One region of the Paenibacillus sp. TSA_86.1 genome, then DNA from elsewhere that is predicted to be linked to it. Evidence: predicted binding sites of a transcription regulator. Region 1 holds the regulator's gene; the other holds the start of a gene.
The links. Region 1 encodes Rex, which represses fermentation and respiration genes when NADH is low (regulators of the CRP and FNR family bind a similar motif). Its sites were predicted from a motif close to TTGTGAAATATTTCACAA; they were not measured.

Region 1 (7,794 bases):
CAATGACTTTACGGATTGCGGTTGTATGTTCCAAAATCTCGCTAACTTCCGTAACTTCCTCACGGCCAGTCGGTTTATGCGTCAGAATGGAAGAATCCATCCCGATCCGCTCTACCAAACCCTTCGCAAGCACCGATTCATCTTCCATATTATACAATTGATATTTGAGCGAGGAACTCCCCGCATTAATTACGAGTATATTCACAGTCGGTCACCATCCTTGTCGTACTTGAAGAATCCTTCTCCCGATTTCACGCCCAGATGACCTGCACGCACCATTTTCTTCAGAACAATCGAAGGACGATATTTCAGTTCTCCGAATTCACGGAACATTCTTTCCAGTGCCGCTTCAACAGAATCAAGTCCGAAGCGGTCAGCCATTTCCAGCGGTCCGTGCTGGAAGTTATAACCGATACGCATTGCATCATCGATATCCTCAGCAGAAGCAACACCTTCTTGCAAGACGTGAAGCGCTTCGTTGATCAGAAGACAGATCAGACGGGAGGTTACAAATCCCGGAGATTCGTAAATCATAACGCCTTTTTTGTCTACAACTTCTTCAACAAAGCGGCGAGTTTCTTCAAATGTAGTATCCGACGTTTTCAATCCACGAATAATCTCTACAAGATCAACCCGGGATACCGGGTGAATAAAGTGCATACCAATAACACGCTCGGGATACTTGGTCGAGCTTGCAAGCTCGGTCAAACTCAGCGTGGACGTATTACTTGCCAGAATAACATTGCTTGGACATACTTGATCCAATTGATTAAAGACTGCTTTTTTAGCTTCCAGATCTTCCGAGATCGTCTCAATAACCATATCGCAAGAGCCGAGTTCAGCCAAATGTCCCACTTTGGTAATTCGGGAGAGAATCAATTTCTTCTCCGCTTTGGTAATGGCCCATTTCTCCAGTTGTTTATCCAAATTCGTCTCAATCATGTCATATGCATGATCCAGCTTTTTAGTGGTATGTTCTACCAGAAGCACATCAAGTCCTTTGGCTGCAAGCATCTGGGAAATCCCTTGCCCCATCGTACCGCCGCCGACAACTCCTATTTTTTTGAAAAACATGGTTCTGCTCCATCCTTTCGGTTCTCTATTTCTCTATTGTACCCTGTTCGCCGAAAATTACAAATTTCGACCCAACAACTAATAATATCTTAGCACGACTGAAATGTAAAAAAAAATAACCAGCATAAAGAAATTATGCTGGTAAACGTGCACTGTCACGAAATTGACAACGAAATTGTTCTCCCGATAGAACTTCCTCACGCATCAGGATGTCGAGTGAATTGTCGAATATTGTCCGTTGCTCCTCAAGCCGGCGTTTCGTCTGCTCCATCAGTTCCTGAAGGATGACTTTATTTTCTCGCATCAGCTCTTCGGTAGTCACCATATCCATATTCACGATCCCTAGTGATGTCAATCCGGAAGACATCATCGTCTGTACGACATTAGTTGCCTGTTCAAAGTCATTGCGCGAACCTGTGGAACGACCGCCATAATACATTTCCTCAGCCGCCGCACCGCCAAGTGCAATCATGATTTGCTCCTCCAGGAATCGTTTCGTATATAGAAACTGCTCCTGTTGCGGGTTATGACGCACATAGCCGAGTGCCTGTCCACGCGGACTAAGCGCAACCTGGCTTACACTTCCCGGGCGTACAAGCTCTGCCATAATGGCATGTCCCAATTCATGGATGGCAACTCTTTTCTTTTCCTCCACGCTCGACTCACGATCCGTTTTCTCACCCATCATCACTTTATCGATCGCAAGAGATAAATGACGCTGTTCGATGGTAAGCAAGCCCTCACGCATAGCATAGATCGCTGCTTCGTTCATGACACTTTCTAGCTGCGCACCTGAGAATCCGTAGGACTCTTCCGCCGTTTTTTCCAGATTCACTTCCTGTGTCAAAGGTTTGTTGACGGCGTGCAGCTCCAGAATGTGTTTTCTGCCCTTTTTATCAGGCAAGTCCACCTGAATATGACGGTCAAAGCGCCCTGGACGGGTCAACGCGCTATCCAGCATCTCTTTGCGGTTAGTGGCCGCGATAATCAATATTCTCGGGGTTTCGGAAGTATAGATGCCATCCATTTCGGTCAGCAACTGATTTAAGGTCTGATCATATTCTCGCTGCTGCCCGCCTTCACGTTTACCGCCGATCACATCAATCTCATCGATAAAAATGATCGCATTTTCCTTATTTTCCTTCGCAGCCCGTGCTCTGGCATCCTTAAACAAGTCTCGAATTCTGCTGGCACCTACACCCACATACATTTCGACAAACTCGCTACCTGACGCAGCTACGAAAACCGAATCGGTGTAGTGGGCAGCCGCTTTGGCCATGAGCGTTTTGCCTGTTCCCGGAGGACCCGTGAGCAAAATCCCTTTGAGCGGACGAATCCCGAACTTCTTTATTTCTTCATGACGGATCAGAAAGTCCAGTGCTTCTCTTAACTCTTGCTTGGCACTATCCTGACCTCCGATTTCTTCAAAGGTTAGTTTCGAGGGTCCTTTTTTCTTTCGTTTACGTTCTTGTCCAGCCCCTACAGTGATTCCTCCGCGCATCTGCATCATGAATAACAGACCACCAACGAGCAATGCAGCGATCAGAATCGGAACAATATTCACACCGATAAATGCAAGAAATATGATTAGAACTGGAACAAATCCTATGGCTGCTTCTTTTGTCCATTTAGGCATTAGGCCACACTCCTATCTGACCGGGTACACGCGGCAGTATAATGAACTTGCTGGCATCTCCGTCTCTCAGACTTACGTAAACATTGTTGTCATCCATTGCTGTGTTCACTTGAATTCCTCCCGTTGCCATCTTTGACAACGTCGGTGTAATCTCGGCATACTGTTTGTTCTCCATGGCTTGAGCTACAGTAAACATGGCATCACCCCACCAGTTTTCAAGCGCTTCATTGGAATGATCGATGACTTCCAATCTGAGCGCACGGGAGCCGATCAGGTTCTGACCTTCCTTATGAATATATTGCACGAGTCTACCTAAATCTACATTTGGCTTCAAATCAAGTTTCATTTGTACGTCATTGCGGTTAATAGTTAACTGAACACTGTTGACTCCTTCGTACTTTGTAACCATCTTTTCAATCGGACTCTGGACGGCTACTTGACGATATATGAACCAACCTCCAAACAACAGGACGGCAGAAACAACGGCAGTTAGAACAATAGGCAATACTTTCAGCTTCAAATGAATTACCCCTCCCAAAATGAGCCCATCCTCGTTCTACAGGCTTATATATATTAGCTGTACATCATTTTCTGCAACGTTCATTGCAGATTTGTTTGCGTTTTTCATCAATATCAGTACATATCTGAGTATATCATATCGTATATACAATATCGAAGGTGAAAATATGAATAAATTATTAATTTTAACTATTTCATTCTCATTCCATGGTTGGAATGCCAAAAAACCGGTTCAGGCGGTTCCCCGTCTGCCGGTTTTTCTTGATTTTATCGTTGCCATCTTGCCATGTGTTGAGCCGTAACCGTCCAATGACCGCCTCCGAAGATAAGAAAAAGCTAGCTGTTCGGTAAGGTATACACCAAATCTACTTGCTCTCCATTGCTAAAACGGTAAAAACGATAATAGTTGTGCGTGTCATCGTTATAGTACACTTGCCATACGTAAATATTATTCACGACACCTGGCATGATCCGTTTGATCTCCCCACCGGGCACGTCGGAGCTGAAACGATTGCGAATCTGCGTCTCGGACATCCCGTTCTGCAGTAGTTCGCTGTGCACCCCTGCTGCACCTTTGACGGGCTGGTTGTTGTTATCAAACTTAACCCATACCATGATATCCTGGTTGTCTTTGTTTTTGGCTAACATCGTCCAATAGATGTTGTCAGCATCACTCTTTTCGCCCCACACGTACTTTCGCAGTTCATCAGTCGATGTAACGCCAAGTTCATTCTGCGCCGCCTGAATAGCCAATGCTTCTTCCTTACGTTGATCCTGCGTGACGTAGACGTAATATCGCTGAAGTCCAAACAAGATCAGAACGAGAATGAGCAGCGATATCCATATCCACTTCTTTTTTTTCTTCAAGAGTTGAACTTCCTTTCCCTAAAAACTGCCCATGGCAGCTGCTTCTTAACGCGCAAGCAATTGATCAAAGGCCAACTGGGATTCCCGCAAAATACGCTCTTCATCCAGTGTCAGACATTCACCATGTTTCACGACTTGTTTCCCATCTACCCATACATGTTCCACATCTTTAGCTGATGCCGAATAAATCGCATGTGAAATGAGGTCTGTATGCGGATAAAAATGAGCCTGTTCAATATTTAGAGCAATAAAATCAGCCTTGTTTCCAACTTGCAGAGCTCCAGTATCGTTCAGGAAGATGGACTTCGCACCGTAAGCTGTTCCAAGAAGCAATGCTTCCCCAGCAGGCACGGCGGTTGGATCACCGGATACTCCTTTATGAATTAAAGCTGCAAGTCTCATTTCCTCAAACATATCCAGATTGTTATTGCTTGCCGGTCCGTCTGTTCCCAGAGAGACGGTAACTCCTGCTTTCAACAAAGCAGGAACACGGGCTACACCTGATGCAAGCTTCAAATTACTACCCGGATTATGAGATACAGCGACATCGTGACGTGCCAAGATCTCGATCTCTTCATCGTTCAGATGCACAGCATGCGCTACGAGTGAAGGACGTGAGAAAAATCCATGTTTCTCCAGATGCGCTACAGGACGCAGGCCGTAATCGGTCACATTCTGCTCCACTTCACGTAAGGTCTCAGACATATGAGTGTGAAGTGGCAAATTTAAATCGTGTGCAACCTGTACAAGCTTCTCTATGTAATCTGAAGGGCATGTGTAAGGTGCGTGCGGGGAGATCACGGTTGTGATGCGTCCATCCGCTTGTCCATTCCATTCACGTGCAAATGCAGCCGACTCTTCCAGCTTACGCATCTGCTCTTCTTCGGAGCAAAGTCCAATTACGCCGCGAGCCAGCGCCGCTCTTGCCCCGGACTGTTCAACGACTTTAGCTACCTGATCCATGTGGTCATACATATCCAGAAAAGCGGTTGTTCCGCCTTTCAGCATTTCAAGCACGGAAAGGGATGCTCCCCAATAGACGTCTTCCGAAGTCATCTTCGCTTCCATTGGCCACATTTTTTCTTGTAGCCATACTTGCAGTGCCAGATCATCTCCATGACCCCGGAGCAGTGACATGGCCGCATGACCATGCGTATTGATCAGACCCGGCAGGAAGAGCAATCCTTTTCCATCCACTTTGGTCAGGTTCTCGTCTCCATCCGGCAGCGTCTCACCAATATGCACAATCTTGTCGTTCTCAACGACCATATACCCCTGAACCACATTCCAGTCTGCACCTTCATTTACAGCGAATTTACCATTCTGAATCACCCATCTATTCGTTGTTGTCATCGTGCTCTTCTTCCTTTCCGTTTTCCAAGTAATAAGCCAAACTGAGCAAATCGGTCGTAAAATCAGCGTGATGAATGCGAACATGCGAAGGTGTTTTTAGAATCGTCGGTGCAAAATTCAAAATGGCCTCAATTCCCGAGTCAATCAGCTGGTCAGCAACGTTCTGCGCTTCTATGTCCGGCACTGTAATGATACCGATGCGAATGTTATCTTTCTGTACAGCTTCCGCGAGCTCCTCCATCGGTTGCACCGTCAGACTGTTAATTTTGCTGCCGATCTTCGGTCCAAAGGCATCAAAAATAGCGACAATCTTCATATTGTCCTTCAGATATGCATTGTAGTTGGATAATGCTTGTCCGAGATTACCGGCTCCCACCAGAGCCACGTTAATTTGCTGATCGATTTTTAGAATGTGACGAATCTTCTCTATCAAGTAAGAGACGTCATACCCGATCCCTTTGCGGCCAAAATCTCCGAAATAAGCCAAATCTTTGCGAATCTGAGCCGGGTTCAGATCCAGCCGCTGTCCAAGCTCCTGCGAGGAAACCGTTGTCACCTCACGCTGAACCAACTCGTTCAAATAACGTAAATATACAGGCAGACGCCGCACTACCGCTTCTGAAATTTTATCCGATTTCATTCTTGCTCCCCCTTACCATTGCCACGATAAAATAGAATAAATATTGAAAAGATGAGCATTCTGTATACATGCAAAATCCATGCATCACTCCTCATACAGAATGCCCGTATTGTTAGGATTATAAGTTCATATATGCGCTGCCTTTTCGAAGTCTCCTTCGAGTTTAACGCCATGGTGAAGTACAATGCAACGTTATAGCTTACAAATCGTTAATTTTGCTTCCCCGCAGGTCGATCCAGCCATTCAGCGATGCGCGGAACCATCTGTTCAGTAAGCATATGCTCCATTTTGGGTCCCGGCAGTGAATACAGGAAGTACTTGCCGTAATAAGCCTCAATCACTCGTGTATCATACACAATGACGATACCGCGATCCTTCCCCGTTCGAACAAGCCGGCCGAATCCTTGCTTGAAGCGAATGACCGCCTGTGGCACAGAAAGTTTCATAAACGGATTCTTCTTCTGTTCTTGCAGCAACTCACTCTTCGCTTCCAGAAGCGGATGGTTAGGCGGCTGGAAAGGCAGTCTCACAATCGCAAGACAGGTCAGCGCTTCGCCCGGAATATCCACACCTTCCCAAAAACTGCTCGTACCCAGCAGAACGGCAGCTTTGGCATCCTGGAATCGGCGGGTCAGCTTGGAGCGATTGCCGCTGTCCACACCCTGGCCCAGGAGTGAGATGTCATTACCGGACAAGGCCTCCTTCAAGGGTTCGTACACCTGGCGAAGCATTTTATAGGAAGTAAACAGCACCATCATGCGCCCTCGTGTTGCAATGGCCGTCTCGGCAAGAGACTGCACCAGCATCTGTACAAAGTGTGCATCTCCTACACTGCCTTTCAGACTTGGAAAATCACGCGGGATCACCAGCAATGCCTGTTCCCGATAATTAAACGGAGAAGGCAGCATCGAAGTCAGAAGCCGATTATTATCCGCAGCCTCTTGCAAGCCCAGCTGCTCAATCATGAACTGGAATGACTTATCAACCGACAGCGTAGCCGATGTAAGTACAACGCTTTTCTTTTTATCAAAAAACATCTCCTTCAGTTGTGCACTTACATCTACCGGAACAGCATACAACTGAAGGGACTTACTGCGGAACTGACCGCTCGCCTCCATCCAGTACACCGTCTTGGCGTCATCCATACGCATGAAGAACCTTAAATTCTCCTTCATCGTCGTCAGATCTTTCAAAAGTCCGGTGATATCCGTAATCAGACTGTCGGACTGATAATCGTCCTGATCTTCTTTCACTTCCAGCAACAGCTTGTCACCTTTGCGTACCAAATCACCCAAAGTCACATAAATCTGGTTCTCCAGTTCCTGTAGATCCTGCCATTTCGCAGGTTTCTGTGAAGCTTTGATCCGTAGCGAGAATTGTCCCGTTTCTCCTGGAGAAGCGTCACTCCGTTCGGGCAACAGACTAAACAGAGCATCGCTCAGCCGATCCCACATTTCCTTGACCTCAACGGCAAGCGGAAACATCTGATCCACCATAGAACCCCACTGTACCGCATTTTCATGCCCGGACAGCTGGGAGCGAAGCATCGGCAGTTGACCGTTGCGGCTGTCTTTAAACAAACGTGTCAGTGTGTGTACGAGTGTAAAGTACTTCATATGAAGACCCAAATGTTTACCCGCAACATCCTCCAGGTGATGAGCCTCATCAATAACCAGACTTTCATATGCCGGCAATAGCTGATGGG
Region 2 (7,794 bases), on a different contig from region 1:
CAGGCGCCAAAGAGGGAACCACGCTTCGTGTAGAAACACCGACCCATTTGGCCGGAACCATTGATTTTGCAGATGGTGCCATCGTGACGATGATTACAAGCTTTGATATCCGCGGGGCTTCGGATCTGCCACGTATCGAAATCTATGGTACGGAAGGTACGCTTAGTGTACCTGATCCCAACTTCTTTAATGGTGAAGTGAAGCTTCGCCGTTATGGTCAAGATACATGGGAGACGGTCAAGCCGGATTTTGAAAGTGGGCACAACGAGAGAGGTATTGGTGTAACCGAAATGGTGGAGTCCATTCGTGCCGGACGTGAGCACAAAGCAAGCGGTAAGCTGGCATATCATGTGCTTGAGGCCATGCATGCGTTTCAGCGTTCTTCACTCGAAGGCAAGCACATTCATCTGGAGAGCACCTATGACACCGTTGTAACAACCAATGCCAGTCCATCCGAAAATGAAACAGTTGAATCTCATTAATGGATAATGGAGTTTCGAGTTTGAAGATCCATGAGTGATAACGTTGAATTTTCGGGGTAGAATCATGCTTGTTTTTCCACAATAACTAAACAAGCATGAGAACGGAGCAAAAATGCAACAGCGACAGGTTTGATAAACTATATAGTTTGAACATTTTATTTACACAGCAACGGAGAGGACGGAAAAAACCTGAAAAAGCGAAGCGCTCGCCTTTATCACCGGATTTTTCCCTTTAACAAAGGGAATCAAAAAAATCTGGGGATAACAGCGATTGGAAGGTTATTCTGTCATCGGAGTGCTCCGTGTAAAGATTTAGTTCAACATATATAGGAGAGCAAAACACAGCAATCATACACTATCTAAATCAGGGAGGAATTGCACTTGAAACTCGGCGTATTTTTGGTACTATTCGGTGGACGTAAATTGGAGGATGCCCTTGATTATGTAGCTTCCAAGGGACTCAAAGCAGTAGAGATCGGAACAGGTGGACATCCAGGGAACGCTCACTGTAAACCAGATGAATTGTTAAGTAATCCTACAGCACTCAAAAATTTCAAAAATGCAGTAGAATCACGCGGTCTGACGATCAGCGCTCTGAGCTGCCACGGTAACCCGTTGCACCCGCAAAAAGATATTGCGAAGGGCTTCCATGATGATTTTGTAAAATCGGTAGAGCTGGCTGAAAAGCTGGAAGTGCCTGTTGTTAATACATTCTCCGGCTGTCCGGGAGACCATGAGGATGCGAAGTATCCGAACTGGCCTGTTGCGCCTTGGCCGAATGATTTTCAGGAAATTTTGAAATGGCAATGGGAAAATAAAGTGATTCCTTACTGGACCGAGTGGGGTAAATTTGCTGCGGATCGTAACGTAAAAGTAGGTCTGGAGCTGCATGGTGGCTTCTCCGTGCATACACCAGCAACCTTGCTGAGACTGCGTGAAGCTGCAGGCGAAGTCATTGGTGCGAACCTTGACCCAAGCCACATGTGGTGGCAAGGCATTGACCCGGTACAGGCGATTCACATTTTGGGTCGAGAAAATGCAATCCATCACTTCCATGCCAAAGATACAACGATTGATCCGGTAAACGTGAACAAACACGGTGTAACAGATATGCAGGACTATACCAACATGCTGGATCGGGCTTGGCAGTTCCGCTCGGTTGGTTACGGACATGATAACAAAACGTGGGCAGACATTATGAGTGCCTTGCGTCTGGTTGGATATGATTATGTTGTAAGTATTGAACATGAAGACGGTCTGATGTCGGTTGAAGAAGGATTCTCTAAAGCCGTACAAAATCTCCAGCAAGTATTGATCGAGGAACCGCTGGGCGATATGTGGTGGGTTTAGAGCTATACTAGGGGGAAATTGCTTATGATTAACGTCACCATTTGGAATGAATTTGTCCATGAGAAAATACATGATGAAGTTAGGGAAGTTTATCCGGACGGTCTACACCGTGCGCTTGCTGACGGACTTGGCGGCGAGGGATTTGCGATTCGTACAGCTACACTGGATCAGCCTGAACACGGTTTGAGTGATGAAGTGCTGGATTCCACGGATGTGCTTGTATGGTGGGGACATATGGCACATGATCGCGTTAACGACGAGATTGTACAGAAGGTAGTGCAACGTGTATTGAACGGTATGGGTATGATTGTGTTGCATTCGGGTCATTTTTCGAAGCCATTCAAGGCGCTAATGGGCACAAGCTGTGATCTCAAGTGGCGTGTAGCCGATGAGCAAGAGATCGTATGGTGTGTCAATCCATCCCATCCGATTGCCGAAGGGATCGACAGTAAGATTGTATTGGAAAAAGAAGAGATGTACGGTGAATTCTTCGATATTCCTGTACCGGATGAGCTGGTGTTCGTGAGCAATTTTCAGGGCGGCGAGGTTTTCCGTAGTGGATGCACATTCCGTCGCGGCGAAGGTAAAATCTTTTATTTCCGTCCCGGCCACGAGACGTACCCGACTTATTACAAGCCGGAAATTTTGAAAGTAATCAGCAACGCTGTAAAATGGGCCTACCCTGCCCGTAGCTCGAAGCCGCAATATGGCAAGAGCGAACCTTTAAGACCAATTGGTGGCGTGCTGGTCTAAACGGCAGCAGCTTTAGCTTCGCTCATGGACAATTCGTAATAAAGTAATATCGGGAACCCTTCTCCAGGTCGTCTGACTGTGGTAGAAGGGTTCTTTTTGGGTAATATAATGATATTAGTTGTTCACGATATTTCGTGTGGTTACCTGCCATGACGTGTTGTATACTGAATATATAACGCTTAGTTGCAACTCTTGCATCTATAATTCGAAGTTTTTTGCGGCAGGCATTTTCTTTGAAGCTCAAATGTGTTATTATGAAATATACTAACAAAACGTAAGTAGAGTGATCTCTAAAAAGAGGTGATGAAAGTGGAAGATCAAGATATCCGGATGTGTCCGCGCTTTGAGACGGCGTTTTCTTTTTTGGGCAAACGTTGGAACGGTTTGATTATTCAAACGTTGATGAGTGGTTCCAAGCGATTCAAAGACATCTCCAATCTGATACCGTCCATGAGTGACAAAATGTTATCTGAACGGATGAAAGACCTGGAGAGTGAAGGCATTCTGGTGCGTCATGTTTACCCGGAAACGCCGGTGCGAATCGAATATGAGCTCACCGAGAAGGGCAAAGCCTTGCAGCCTGTTATGAATCAGATTCAAGACTGGGCGGAGCATTGGGTGGAATAAACCCGGGCGGATATGGCTTGCAGTAATAACAAAAACTCTTGATTTCCTATGAAATCAGGAGTTTTTTGTCTTCTGGGGCGGTTTCCTTGCTACTTTTCCCTGCTTCCTGTGCACATGTTGTCATCAGATGTAGTATAATCTATAGAAAATGGCCGCAGACGGCCGGAGCGAAGGAGGCCACTTGTCATGAGAGAAGAAAGCTTATCCCGTGAAATACGCTACGGCAAACAAGATATTGCAGAACTTGAGAGCGCATCCATTCAGGTACATCTGATCTATCAGAAAACGGCGGAACTGTTCAAACGTTCGGCAGATTCACATTCGGGTAGTGATCAGCCGCTTCAACTAGAAGATTTTTTGTTGAACAGCGCTGGCTCAGGATCGTCTCCGGCAGTGCTGCAGAAGTGGATTCAAGCGCCGAGTGGCTGGAAATGTATCGGCTGTGAGCTGCGGTTACCAGATCGTGTATCGCATGTAAAACAACAAACGTACAACGACCGCATTTGTCTGAAGGCAGGCAACGGTCAATTGGTTCAGATCGAGATGCTCATTCAAGCTGTCGTCTGGTCACAATATGAAAAAATCCGTATGTTCGCACCTTGGCTTGGTGATGAGCCATTCTATACAGCGGATGAACTGGATGTTATCGCACGGTATATTGTACCAACGTATTTTTCGGATCGGCCACTACATGAGCAGGGCAAACTGTTCAAGATCCATCAGCCATACGGTCACATTCCGTTATATCAGGAATACGTGGATGCTCCATCCTGCTGTGTACAGGTAGACGGTGCATTGCTCGAAGGTCGTTTGCTTACTGGTGTTTTTGTATCAGACACCCAAACGTTTGGACTCAATCCGTATGTGAAGGACGGCGACGGAGGCCGTACCTATATGCAAGCTTTTGTTCAATAAAGGTTTAGACAAAAGGGTGACTAAGGATTGAACAGGAGGGCTCGCTTGCAGGCTCTCCTTTTTTTGATCGTAGGTGCCGAAGCAGGGAAATGGGTAAAAGTAACGGCTTTGACACTGTTTTTTATCGAAGAATGTGCCATAATAAAGGGTATGGACAACAGGGTGAATGATTTTACGCAGGGTGGTGTTACCTACATGATGAAGAAAATTCCCGGTTACATAGGTCTATGTCTATTAATTCTTGTCATTTTGACGGGGTGTACCAGAGAGATACAGCCTTCTGAACAACCGGTTGTCTCAGAGAAAGATTCAGCCAATACGATTACCGTTGCCATTGATGGCAGCACCTTTTTACCCGATGCTACGAAGTCCATCAAACGAGATTTCAGTGAAGGATTAACGCTCAGGAAAGCTTTGCTAAACAGCGGGCTGGTTGATTTAACGGCAGATGGCAAACGGATACAGTCGGTGGGTGAGGTTTCTCTTGATTCATCACTGACCTGGGCAGTGAAGTTAAATGGCAAGGATATTAAACCGGAAAATTGGGGCACCGAGCTTCATGCCAAAGATGAGGTTATTATATACGTCAAAGCTGCTGACAGCGGGGGAGAAGGTGTCGCATATCAGACAACCCTGCTTAAGGTGAGTGGCGGCAGCATCAAACCGAATTTAAATCGGCAATATGCTGGTATTTATGTGCAGGAGTGTACTGTTCGTGACGTATTGAAATCCAGCGGGGTTGTGCGGTTGTCGGAGAACAACAAATTTGTTGTTGCAGTCGAGAACGTAATGCCCCGCATGAACGAACGTTGGGTGATCAAGGTGAATGAGAAGGAGTTAATGGAGAACGGATTGGATATGAAATTAAGTCCTCGTGATGCAGTGAAGCTTGAGCTAATTAACGCATCTTGATCATATAAAATAAAGTACAAAAAGCCCAATGTTGATTCAGTACATTTGGGCTTTTTTTTCGTGTACAGATCTCTTTTTAAGTCAGATGTGCAGGTTGCGTGCACGATCTGAATACAGTCTGGAAGTGCTTTGATCTCAGATGCGGCAGATTTCATTCGGGCAAAGTTCGCAGTGACAGATGCCTTGCAGCATTTTTAAGTCTTTGATGACAATCATGCCGTTGTCATATTCGATGGCATCCTTTTTTCGAAGATCGCTAAGCATACGGTTTACACTTTCCCGGGTAGCTCCAATCATATTGGACAAGTCCGTGTGAGTAATTTTTTTATGAATAATCACATGATCTCCATGGGGCTCTCCATAGGAATTAGACAGCCGAATCAGGGTAGAACAGAGTGCCCCTGGTTTGCCGTACAGCATCAAATCCCGGAACTTGGTTTGCGTCAGACGATGATGAATGCCCATCCACTTCATGAAGTCAATGGCAAAGTCACAATGCTGACAGATCAGCATTTCCAGATCCTTGTGTTCGAGCACGCCAATCTCGCTGTCCTCCAGAACTTCCGCCGAGAAGCTGTGTCTGGAGCCGAAGAACGGATCAGCCTGCCCAATCATATCTCCCGTTTGGTACATGTACATGATCAGTTCCTTGCCCTCATCGGTTGATTTGGTAATCTGGGCACGTCCCCGTTTCATATAATAAAGTTTGTCAGAGACATCACCTTCCCAGTACAGATGCGTTCCTTCCGGGTAAGTACGGTCTTTCATCGTAACGAGCAGATGATTAAAATTCACTTCCGAGAAACAGTTGGTGTTCCCGCGTTTTTCCAGTACGTTTGTTAGTTCTCCCATACGTTGATCTCCCCTTTGTCTCCCCGGTAAGCCAATAGTTATCCGAAATAATGCCCCCGAGGTTCGCCGCAAACTGTGCCATCCTGATGTGGGCATCTCGGCCGTGTGGAGGTACGGTACAAATTGCGGTGGTTCAATTTTTAAGTTCAGTATATACCTAATCTTACCGTTTGAGGGGCATGGAAAGCCTTTAAAAATGGCGAAATTTCAAACATTGTGATTAAATTCACTTTTTGAGGGGAAAGATGAGGCTGTTGGTCTACTATTTATAATAGAAAGTGAAAAGCTACTATTGGGGGATGTTAAAAACTTAAACTAAAATTTGGCATACTTTGTGAAAAAAATCACATAATATATCTTTTTCTCATGGTACGATGTGCATGTAAAGAAGAGAGACAAACCAAAACCAATACGAACCTTTAGGAGGATGAGGGAGATGGCTGTAAAGAATGAAGTCGCCCCAACAAAAGAACCGACAGCAGGTCAGTATATTCAAACGTTAATTGATAAAGCGAACAAAGCACATGCAGCATTCATGTCCATGGATCAGGAGCAGATTGACCGGATTGTGCAGGCTATGGCACTTGCGGGACTGGATAAACATATGATGCTCGCCAAAATGGCCGTGGAAGAAACAGGACGCGGTGTATATGAAGATAAAATTATTAAAAATATATTCGCGACAGAGTATGTTTATAACAGCATTAAATACGAAAAAACAGTAGGCGTTATTGAAGACAATGAGTACGACAGCTTCCAGAAAATTGCGGAACCGGTTGGGATTATCATGGGGATCACACCTGTAACCAACCCGACATCAACAACGATGTTTAAAGCACTGATTGCGATCAAAACACGGAACCCGATTATTTTCGGTTTCCACCCATCCGCTCAGAACTGTAGCCGCGAGGCCGCCAAAATTCTGCTCGAAGCTGCTGTGAAACAAGGTGCTCCAGCCGACTGTATCCAATGGATTGATGATCCGTCCATGGATCGTACCAACGCACTGATGAATCACAATGATGTTGCTCTCATCCTGGCGACGGGCGGATCCGCAATGGTACGTGCAGCGTACAGCTGCGGTAAACCGGCACTGGGCGTAGGACCAGGTAACGTGCCTTGCTTTATCGAGAAAAGTGCAGATATCAACCAGGCGGTAACGGATTTGATTCTGTCGAAGTCTTTTGACAACGGTATGATCTGTGCGTCCGAACAAGCGGTCATTATTGAAGAACCGATCTTCGACCAAGTGAAAAAGAAAATGATCACAAACGGTTGTTACTTTGTAAACAAAGAGGAAGCCGTCAAATTGACTGCAGGTGCAATCAACGCAGAGAAATGTGCGGTTAATCCATCCATCGTAGGTCAGTCCGCTGTAAATATTGCCAAAATGTGCGGCATCGAAGTACCAGCAGGCACTAAAATTTTGGTAGCCGAGATTGAAGGCGTCGGTACAAAATTCCCATTATCCGCTGAGAAACTGAGCCCGGTACTGGCTTGTTACAAAGTAAAATCTGCAAAAGATGGTATCGAGCGTGCAGCAGAAGTGGTTGGTTTTGGCGGAATGGGTCACTCCTCCGTTATTCACTCGAACAATGAGGAAGTGATCAACCAATTTGCGGATCGCTTGCAAACGGGACGGATTATCGTGAACTCCCCATCCACACATGGCGCTATCGGGGATATCTATAATACCAACATGCCGTCATTGACTCTGGGTTGTGGATCGTACGGACGTAACTCAACATCTTCCAACGTAACTGCTGTGAACCTAATCAATGTGAAAAGGGTGGCTCGCCGTACCGTGAATATGCAATGGTTCAAAGTGCCGAACAAAGTCTACTTCGAAAAAGGCGCAACACAATACCTTGCCAAAATGCCGGGTATTACTCGTGTAGCGATT

Region 2: the regulator Rex is predicted to act here: its motif matches at 6,224-6,241, upstream of adhE (bifunctional acetaldehyde-CoA/alcohol dehydrogenase).

What each region holds. Positions count from the first base shown of each region.
Region 1 covers NZ_JBQZGE010000004.1:66,878-74,671, reverse strand. The annotation lists gene ACUTVW_RS11625 (acetate/propionate family kinase) at 1-205, opposite strand, end outside; gene ACUTVW_RS11620 (3-hydroxyacyl-CoA dehydrogenase family protein) at 202-1,074, opposite strand; gene ACUTVW_RS11615 (AAA family ATPase) at 1,208-2,710, opposite strand; gene ACUTVW_RS11610 (hypothetical protein) at 2,703-3,230, opposite strand; gene ACUTVW_RS11605 (hypothetical protein) at 3,397-3,531, shown strand; gene ACUTVW_RS11600 (DUF5590 domain-containing protein) at 3,566-4,096, opposite strand; gene ACUTVW_RS11595 (amidohydrolase) at 4,142-5,449, opposite strand; gene ACUTVW_RS11590 (redox-sensing transcriptional repressor Rex) at 5,433-6,089, opposite strand; gene dinG (ATP-dependent DNA helicase DinG) at 6,299-7,794, opposite strand, start outside.
Region 2 covers NZ_JBQZGE010000012.1:60,645-68,438, forward strand. The annotation lists gene ACUTVW_RS20035 (Gfo/Idh/MocA family protein) at 1-482, shown strand, start outside; gene ACUTVW_RS20040 (sugar phosphate isomerase/epimerase family protein) at 864-1,832, shown strand; gene ACUTVW_RS20045 (ThuA domain-containing protein) at 1,857-2,585, shown strand; gene ACUTVW_RS20050 (winged helix-turn-helix transcriptional regulator) at 2,889-3,212, shown strand; gene ACUTVW_RS20055 (hypothetical protein) at 3,399-4,127, shown strand; gene ACUTVW_RS20060 (hypothetical protein) at 4,173-5,039, shown strand; gene ACUTVW_RS20065 (Crp/Fnr family transcriptional regulator) at 5,175-5,891, opposite strand; gene adhE (bifunctional acetaldehyde-CoA/alcohol dehydrogenase) at 6,328-7,794, shown strand, end outside.